One region of the Aquitalea sp. ASV11 genome, then DNA from elsewhere that is predicted to be linked to it. Evidence: predicted binding sites of a transcription regulator. Region 1 holds the regulator's gene; the other holds the start of a gene.

Region 1 (4,746 bases):
AGTGGCTGCAATCTTTCGCCACAACGCCTGCTGGGCCCGGATGGCCCGGCCTTGCTGGCCGCACTGGAACAAGACCCGGCACCGCTCTATGCCTGGCTGGCCGAGCAGCCCTGTCGCCGTCTGGGCCACTATGCCGAGCGCTTGCTGGCTTTCTGGTTTCACCTTGCGCCCCATATCGAGCTGGTGGCCGCCAATCTGCCGCTACGGGACGCCAGTGGCCGCACCATTGGCGAATTTGATTTCCTGATCCGGCTGGATGGCGAACCACTACACGTGGAGACTGCCAGCAAATTCTATCTGCAATTGGGTGCCGGCCCGGACAGCCTGGTAGGCCCCAGTCTGCGCGATGCCTGGCTGCTGAAGGCGGGTAAATTGCAGGCGCAGTTGCAGTTGTCCCGCCACCCCTTGGCCCGTCGCGTATTGCCGCCAGGCTTTGTGGCCTGCGCCAGTCAGGCCCGGCTGGCCGGCTGGTTTTTCTATTCCCGCCCGACACGTCCCGCCCCGCCACTGGCTGCGGATCAGCTGCAAGGCTGGTTCAGCCCGCTATTGCAGCCCTGGCCCAGTACCAGCCCGGCATCACGCTGGTTGTGGTTACCACGCTTGAACTGGCTGGCTCCGGCCCGTGTGGCCGAAGCCGAAGTGCGCGAACAGCACAGCCTGCAGCAGGAATTGCGCCAGGCCCTGGTGCCGCAACTGGTGGCAGAGCTGCTGCCGCTGGGCGATGGCTACTGGGAGGAGGTGGCGCGCGGTTTCGTGGTGCCGCCAGGCTGGCCCGAAGCAACACGCCTGCAAGCATTGATGGCCACGTTGCCAGGGAGTCCTGCAGCATGAAGCGCTTGCTGTTGTTGTATGCCAGCCAGACCGGCCGCACCTTGCAGCTGGTTGACGCCGTGCGCGCCAGCGTAGCGCAACTGGCGGATGACCTGCAGTTCAACTGCCTGCCCGCCGAGCAGGCCACACTGGATGACTTGCTGACAACAGACGGCATCGTGCTGGCAACGCCGGAGAATTTTGGCTATATGGCGGGCAAGATGAAAGATTTCTTCGACCGCACCTTCTACCCCGCGCAGGGCCTTACCGAGGGGCTGGCCTGCCTCTTGCTGGTGTCCGCCGGTAACGATGGCATGGGGGCTGTGTACGCCATGCGGCGCATCATCGCCGGCTATGGCTGGGACGAAGTGCTACCCGCCGTGGTGGTACGCGGCGAGCCGGACGCCGCGCAGCTGGCTGAAGTGGCGGAACGGGCCGAGCAACTGGTGGCCGGCATGCTGATCGGGCGCTGGTAATACCTTGACCGGAAGAGTTAGTGCTTGCGGAGAATGGCGTGCCTGCCCGGATGGGCGGAAGATGCAAAAAGGGCGGTAAGGCGCATTGCGCCCACCGCCCGGATGGCTGTTACCGTGCTGTCGGCTTACACGCCGTTGGCGTGGGTACAACCGGAGATCAGGTCCTTGAGTGCATCGGCCTTGATCAGCTGGATGTGCTTGTGGTCCACGCTTAGCCAGCCTTGTTGCTGGAACTTGGATAGCGTACGGCTGACGGTTTCCAGTTTCAGGCCGAGGAAGCTGCCGATTTCCTCGCGGCTCATGCGCAGGATGAAATCGTTGGCGGCAAAGCCGCGGGTGGACAGACGCTGTGACAGGTTCAGCAGGAAGGCAGCCAGACGTTCTTCTGCCTTCATGTTACCCAGGAGCAGCATGACGTTCTGGTCACGCACGATTTCGCGGCTCATCAGGCGGAAAAAGTGGTGTTGCAGGCTGGGAATGTCGCGCCCCAGGCTTTCCATGCGGTTGAAGGGCAGTTCGCAGACTTCGCTGTCTTCCAGGGCAATGGCGTCGCAGCCATGCACATTGGACGAGATGCCATCCAGGCCCATGAGTTCGCCGGACATCAGAAAGCCGGTGACTTGTTCACGACCGTCCTGGCTTGCCACGCTGGTCTTGAAGAAACCGGTGCGCACGGCAAACAGCGATTTGAAGGCTTCGCCACTGCGGAACAGGTATTCACCGCGCTTGAGGCGGCGGCTCTGACGGATAACTGCATCCAGCTGTGTCATTTCGTCGCGGTTCAGCCCGATGGGCAGGCAGAGTTCGCGCAGACTGCAGTTGGAGCAGGACACCTTCAGTGCGTGCAGAGTGTGTTGGTGTTGGTCTGACATCGCGTGTTTTGTACAACCCTGTAAAGAAGCTTGACCCTTGTCAAAGCGGAATTCGCACGTTTTCCGCAAATTTACCAGTCCACCTGACGTTTGACTATCAATACCCGACGACATGCACACCACCCATCCGTTTTCGCCTACCCACTGTGAGTTCGACCGAGCATTGATCGAACGTCTTGATGGTTCCGGCCCAAGATACACTTCTTACCCCACCGCCGACCGGTTTACCCCGGCATTCGGTGAGAAGGACTATAAACACTGGCTGAAGCAACGCCACCTGGGCATGCATCAGAACGCAATATCATTGTACGTTCATATACCGTTCTGTAATACGGTATGTTACTACTGCGGCTGCAACAAGATCATTACCAAGGACAAGAGCCGTGCCGACCGCTACCTCGATTACCTGGAAAAGGAAATCAAGCTGGTTGCCGCCTCGCTTGGCTGCCGGGAAAAGCTGATCCAGCTGCACTTTGGCGGCGGTACGCCGACCTTTCTGTCCGACGAGCAGCTGGACCGCCTGATGACCATGTTGCGTGCCCACTTCGAATTTTTGCCGGAGGGAGAATATTCCATCGAGATCGACCCGCGCAAGGTGGGTCGTGAAACCGTGCATCACCTGGCGCGACTGGGCTTCAACCGCATGAGCGTGGGCATTCAGGACTTCGACCCGCAGGTGCAAGCCGCGGTGAACCGGGTGCAAAGCGAGGAAGAAACGCTGGAGGTGATCGAGGCTGCGCGCGAAGCCGGCTTCAAGTCGGTCAGTGTGGACCTGATCTACGGCCTGCCGCTGCAAACCCGCGAGTCGCTCAAACGCACGCTGGACAAGGTGATTGCCATTGGCCCGGACCGGCTGGCGCTGTACAACTATGCCCATTTGCCCACCGTGTTCATGCCGCAACGGCGCATCAACGAGGCGGACCTGCCAGCAGCCAGCACCAAGCTGGACATCCTGCAGGACGCGGTAAAGAGCCTGGCGGATGCAGGCTATGTATTCATTGGCATGGACCACTTTGCCAAGCCGGAAGATGACCTGGCCATTGCCTTGCGCCAGGCGCGCCTGCAGCGCAATTTCCAGGGCTATTCCACCCATGCCGACTGCGACATGATCGGCCTTGGCGTGTCGTCCATCGGCAAGGTTGGCCCCTGTTACAGCCAGAACGAGAAAGACCTGGACAGCTATTACGCCGCGCTGGACGAAGGCCGGCTGCCGGTAATGCGTGGCATGGTGCTGGATCAGGACGACATCCTGCGTCGCGGCATCATCCAGGCGCTGATGTGCCGCTTCTCGCTGTCGGTGGAAGCCATCGAGCAGGTGCACGGCATCAATTTCGCCGAGTATTTCGCTGCCGAGTTGCCAGCCATCCGCGAGTACCACAAGCTGGGCCTGCTGACCTTTGACGGCGACTTCCTGATGGTGGAGCCCAAGGGGCGTTTCCTGATCCGCAATATCGCCATGCTGTTCGACCGCCATTTGCGTGAACGGGAAACCAAGGCGCGATATTCCAAAACCATCTGACGGTTTTGTTCAGACTGTTTAAAGGGTTATCCCCTAAAAAAGCAGCAAAAAAAGCCCGCAGGTAGCGGGCTTTTTCATTGAAAAAGTGATGGTTTTTTACAACACATCCGGTATGGTTTTTCCGGCTGACTGTGCTTTAGGACTGCGATGCAGACGAATGATGGCCTCGCCGGTAGGGCTGGCAATCACGTCGCGCAGCGTATAACTGTCCAGTGTGCTGAAAAATGCCTGCATGCCCACATCCAGCATGGCCTTGAGCTGGCAGTCCTGACGCAGCGCGCAAGGCGGTTCGGCGCAGTCAATCAGCGGCACATTGCCTTCCAGCGTGCGGATGATGCCGCCCAGGCGGTAATGCTCGGGCGGCTGGGCCAGCGCCAGCCCGCCACCCTTGCCACGGCTGTTGTTCAGCCAGCCTTGCACGCCCATGAAATGCACCACTTTCACCAGGTGATTGCGCGACACCTCGAATCGTTCGGCAATTTCGCTGATGGTGACCGGTTGCTCCCGGTCGCGGTGCGTCAGGTACATCAGCACGCGCAGGCCAAGGTCGGTAAAGCGGTTCAGTTGCATGGCAGTAAAGTGGGCTGGGAAAGTGCCGCGCAGGATACTCCGCAGCGCGGCAGCTCACAATGCGCAGCGACAAACAAAGCCGTTTCAGTCTGTGCGCATGGCATTGGAGCCAAACACTTCCATGTGGATGCGCGTAGCTTCTACCCCGGCCTCGCGCAGCTGGCGGTGCTGTTGCTGGATGAAGCCTACCGGGCCGCACAAATAATAGTCGGCATCCGGCAGCAGGGCATGGGTACGGATGGCATCGGCATCGATACGGCCTTGCTGATGGAAGTCCACACCAAGGGTATCGTTTGCGGCCGGGGTTTCATAAAACACGCGCTGTTGCAGCTGCGCATGCTGCTGCGCCAGCGTGCCGACTTCCTGCTTCATGGCGTGAACCGCCCCGTGACGTGCGGCGTGCAAATAGCGGATGGGGCGCGACTGAGCACTGGCCAGCAAGTGCTGCAGCATGGACAGCAGCGGAGTCTGGCCCACCCCGGCACTGATCAGCACCACC
Region 2 (4,746 bases), on a different contig from region 1:
ATTTGTCCGCCAAACGCAAGGCAGCAGCGCAGCTCATGGGCTGATGCCAGTCTGTTTGCTAATAAACAAAGCCCGGCATATGCCGGGCTTTTTGCTGTTTGTCTGTCAGACCCGTCTACACAGCCATGAAGCGTTGCAGCGGTGTGGCGCTCCAGTCCACGCTGTCCAGCAGGTTCTTCACGATCAGCCCCAGCTCGGTATCCCCTTCAATCACCAGTTTGCGGTTGAAGAACAGGGTGTCCGGGTCTTCTTCGCGCAGCATCATGCGGGCAAAGTCGGCCAGGTTGGCCGCCAGGCGCAGGTCGGGTTCTGATGGGCTGCTGTCCACGCTGAAACGCGCGTCGTCTGCGGTGAAGCGCAGGCGCATGTCGGCATCCAGGATATGGACTTCAAAGCTGTGCCCGGCCAGCAGGCTCATGTCTACCGGCAGGATGTCGCGCTTTTTCAGTTGGTTCAGCGTGGTGACCAGCGCCCAGCAGGGCGGTGTGCTGGGCAGTTTGCCCAGTATGCTGGCCAGCTTTGCCGGCAGGGTCAGGTCAGGAATGTGCATGGCGGGTTTCTCCTATGGCGCTAATGCCGGCACTGCCGCGCCAGTAACCGTCCACCAGCAGGCTGTCGGAATACGGGCTGAGGTCCACTTCGCTGGTAGTGCGTGATTCGATGGCAGCAACAGCCTGCTGGTAGCCCTGTACTACCTGGGCCGTGTGTTGCCACTGCGGGCTGATGCGCAGGGCGGTAATGCCCATGGCGCTGATGTCGGCCAGGTGTGGCAGCAGGGACTGGCAGCCGTCGGACATGGTCTGGATGCCGTTGATGGTGAGGAAGGCCTGTTGTTCGCGCGTGTTCAGGCGCAGGCCGTCCGGGTGCTCCATGCAGCGGAACTGGCAGTCGTCCTTGGACAGGTTGTAATGCCGCGCGGTGAAGCAGCGCGCGGAGAGTGCCAGTGGCAGCCTGCCCCAGGCAAACAACTCGGTTTCGATCTGCACGCCATTGAACGCCGCCTGGCCCAGCACGGCAGACAGGGTGTCGCGGTCCATTTCCACCGGTGGAATCCAGCGCCGCGCGCCCAGTGAGCGGATCAAGGCCAGGGTGTCGGCGTTGTAGATGTTGAGGTGATGACCGGCAACAAAGGGCTGGCCTTGTTGTTGTGCCAGACGGGCTGCGCCCAGATCATTGGCTTCCAGCTGCAGTTCGCCGTTTTCCACCAGCTTGCGCAGGCGGCGCAAGTCGGATTCGCTTTCAATCAGCGCCTGGCTGGACAGCACCACCTGGCGTCCGCTCTGGGCCAGTTCGTGTCCCAGGCTGATCCAGTCCTGGCCGCGCAATTGCTGGCGGCGCGAACAGACCGCCTCGCCCAGATAAATGGTTTCCAGCGGCCAGTCGGCGGCCTCGCTGTAAAAGCGCAGGATATCGTCGCGGGACCAGTAAAACAGTACCGGGCCCAGTGTCAGTTGCAATTTTTTCATATCAGGCCTGCTTGTGAGGCCGGCATGGCAGCTTGCCCGCCGGCACACGGTATGTCATTTCCAGGGCCGGTTGTAGGCACCCAGCGTCTGCTGCTGGCCTTCCGCCAGCTTGGACAGGGCCTGGGTCCAGGCGGGCTTGACGGCAAAGCGCTGCTTGTCCCGGCCTGCTGCATCCAGCGCCTCGCGCAGGGTGCGGGTGACCTGGGCCACGTAGGCCGGGCTGCGCTGGCGGCCTTCCACCTTGATGGCAGCCACGCCGATGTCGATGATCTGCGGCAGCATGCTCATCACGTTCAGGCTGGTGGGTTCTTCCAGGGCGTAATAGGTATCGCCTTCCACTTCAAAGCGGCCTTTGCACAAGGTGGGGTAGCCCGCCGGTTCGCCCTGCTGGTATTCGTCAATCAGGATGCCGTTCAGCCTTGCTCCCAGTGCTTGCTGGCCATGTTCCCAGCGCACGAACTTGGCTGGCGAGCACACGCCATGGCTGTTGGGTGATTCGCCGGTGGCATAGCTGGACAGCAGGCAGCGGCCTTCCACCATCACGCACAGGCTGCCAAAGCCGAATACTTCGATTTCCACATTGGTGTGGTCGATCACCTGCTTGACCTGATCCAGCGTCAGCACGCGCGGCAGGACAGCGCGGCGGATGTCGAACATGTCCTGGGCCAGCTTGATGGCTTCGTAATTGGTGGCGGAGCTTTGCACCGACATGTGCAGGCGCAGGTCCGGGTAACGGTCGCGCGCGTATTTCATCAGGCCGATGTCGGCCAGGATGATGGCGTCCACGCCCAGTGCCGCCCCTTCGTCGATGGCGCGATGCCAGCGGCTGATGTCGCCGCCCTGGGCATAGGTGTTGATGGCCAGCAGCACCTTGCGGCCATGCTGGTGCGCGTAGTGGATGCCTTCGCGGGCGGTGCGGTCGTCAAAATTCAGCCCGGCAAAGTTACGGGCATTGGTATCGTTTTTCAGGCCGAGGTAGACGGTGTCGGCACCGTTATCCACGGCTGCCTTGAGGGCAGGCAGGCTGCCCGCCGGACAAACCAGCTCCGGCAGGGGGCGTGTGGCAGGCATGATGGCAAAATGTCGGCAATTGAAACCGCCAGACATTAGCAGAGCGTTGCAGCGCGGGACTTGTTCTGGGTCAAGCGGCTGGATGGGGAGTGGGGAGTGGGGAGTGGCCGGGATGGCACAGGCCATCCCTCATCCGGGTGGCCGGGTCAGAACGGCAGCACCAGCTTGGTCTTGGCCACCAGCACGATATACGCCACCACCAGCAGCGCACAGAGCAGGGCGATGCTGCGTATCTGCTTGGTGCGGCCGCGTTTCAGCGCAATGGTACCCAGCGCCACATAAGCCAGCAGGCCGGCTATCTTGGCCAGCAACCATGGCGTTTGCAGCAGCGGCCAGCCGCCCACCACCACCAGGGTGATGCCCAGTGCCAGCAGCGCGGTATCAATCACGTGCGGCAGGATGCGCAGCAGCTTGCTGGCCAGGATTTGCTGTTTGTCGGCCAGCATCAGCCCGCCACGCAGCGCGAACAGGGTGATGGTGAGATAGGCCATGCCCATGTGGGCGTGTTTGAGAATCTGGTAAGTGTTCATGCCTGTGTCTGCCATTTATGCCTTATGCATTGGGTGATGGGGGCCAAAGGCTGATGGTACACTGAAGCCTTCGTTTCATCAGCGTTCCCGACCATGCTTTTTCTCTATCAGTCCAATCGTCTGGAGCAATTGGGCCAGCTTTATGCCGCCATGTTGCAGGCACAGCCGCTGAGCGACCCGTTTGCTGCCGAAACGGTGATCGTGCAAAGCCGGGGCATGGGGCGCTGGATGACGCTGGACCTGGCGCAGCAATGCGGCATTGCCGCCAATACCGACTTTGTCTTGCCGGCTGCCTTTGCCTGGCGGCTGATGCAACAGGCCATTCCCGGTTTGCCGCGCAAGTCATCGTTCAGCCCGGAAGTGCTGAGCTGGCGCCTGATGGAACTGCTGCCCACCCTGCAAGGCGAGGTGTTTGCCCCCTTGCAGCGCTATGCTGCCGGTGGCGAGGCCGCTGCGTTTGAGCTGGCTGGCAAGGTGGCTGATATTTTCGACCAGTACCTGGTGTTCCGCCCGGACTGGATCCGCTCCTGGGAAGCAGGAGAACGGCTGGACCTGGGTGATGACGAAGCCTGGCAGGCCGCGCTATGGCAGCAATTGGCCTTGCAGGACCCGGGACGTCACCGTGTACGCATGCTGGATGAATTCTTTGCTGCCTTGCGACCGGAACACCTGCCGGAGCGCATCACCCTGTTCGGCATTGCCAGCCTGGCGCCGATGTATCTGGCGCTGATCAAGCGGCTGGCCGAGCTGACCGATGTCTGCCTGTTCACCCTCAATCCCTGTGAAGCCTACTGGGGCGATATTGTCGATAACCGGCGCAAGCTCAAGCTGCGTGAAAAGGGCGATCTGTTCGCCACCGAAGGTCACCCCTTGCTGGCTTCGCTGGGCAAGCAGGGGCGTGACTTTTTCGAGCTGATTGCCGCCGATGCCGAGCTGGACGCCCGGCCCCTGTTTGCCGAACCGGCCGGTGACAGCCTGCTGGCGCGCTTGCAGCGCGACATCCTGCAATTGCAGATGCCGGGCGAGGATGGCCAGTGGCTGGCGGCGGATGACGGCTCGGTGGAGTTGCATGCCACCCACGGCCCCATGCGCGAACTGGAAGTGCTGAAAGACCGCCTGCTGGCCATGCTGGCGGAAGACCCCTCGCTGAGCAGCGCCGACATTGCCGTGCTGACACCGGACATCAACAGCTATGCCCCGTATATCGACGCGGTGTTTGGCAAGCGCGACGATGCACCCAGCCTGCCCTATGCCATTGCCGACCGTCAGGTGGAGCGCGAAGAGCCTTTGCTGGCCGCCATCGGCACGCTGTTGCAGTTGCTGGATTCGCGCTTTGCTGCCGATCAGGTGCTGGCCTTGCTGGACAGCCCGGCACTGTTGCAACGCTTTGGCCTGCAAGCCGAAGACCTGCCCTTCATCCAGGACTGGGTGCGGCAGAGCGGCATCCGCTGGGGCCGCGATGCCGCGCACAAGGCGGCACTGGGCCTGCCGGCCGACCCGCTGTTTACCTGGCGCTGGGGGCTGGACCGTCTGCTGTTGGGCAGCATCCTGCCACCGGCCATGGCCGGGGATGACAGCGGCCTGTTTGCCGACTTGCTGCCCCAGGGGGGCGCGGGCGGGCAGCTCTCTGAGGTGCTGGCCCGCTTTGCCAACTGTTATGCCGTGCTGGATGAGCTGGC

What was found. Region 1 encodes FNR, which switches genes on or off when oxygen is low (the NO sensors DNR and NnrR bind a similar motif). Its sites were predicted from a motif close to TTGATNNNNATCAA; they were not measured.
Region 2: a site for FNR is predicted at 2,598-2,611, ahead of JHD62_RS12895 (peptidase U32 family protein). Genes of this name have one in related genera too.

The regions. Positions count from the first base shown of each region.
Region 1 covers NZ_JAELUD010000008.1:4,695-9,440, reverse strand. Annotated here, with positions in the region: gene JHD62_RS04440 (DUF1853 family protein) at 1-831, shown strand, start outside; gene JHD62_RS04435 (flavodoxin family protein) at 828-1,286, shown strand; gene fnr (fumarate/nitrate reduction transcriptional regulator Fnr) at 1,412-2,158, opposite strand; gene hemN (oxygen-independent coproporphyrinogen III oxidase) at 2,271-3,677, shown strand; gene JHD62_RS04420 (Rrf2 family transcriptional regulator) at 3,774-4,247, opposite strand; gene hmpA (NO-inducible flavohemoprotein) at 4,332-4,746, opposite strand, start outside.
Region 2 covers NZ_JAELUD010000037.1:36,480-41,225, forward strand. Annotated here, with positions in the region: gene JHD62_RS12880 (LysR family transcriptional regulator) at 1-44, shown strand, start outside; gene JHD62_RS12885 (SCP2 domain-containing protein) at 116-550, opposite strand; gene JHD62_RS12890 (U32 family peptidase) at 537-1,466, opposite strand; gene JHD62_RS12895 (peptidase U32 family protein) at 1,521-2,537, opposite strand; gene JHD62_RS12900 (SirB2 family protein) at 2,684-3,067, opposite strand; partial or broken gene recC (exodeoxyribonuclease V subunit gamma) at 3,161-4,746, shown strand, end outside.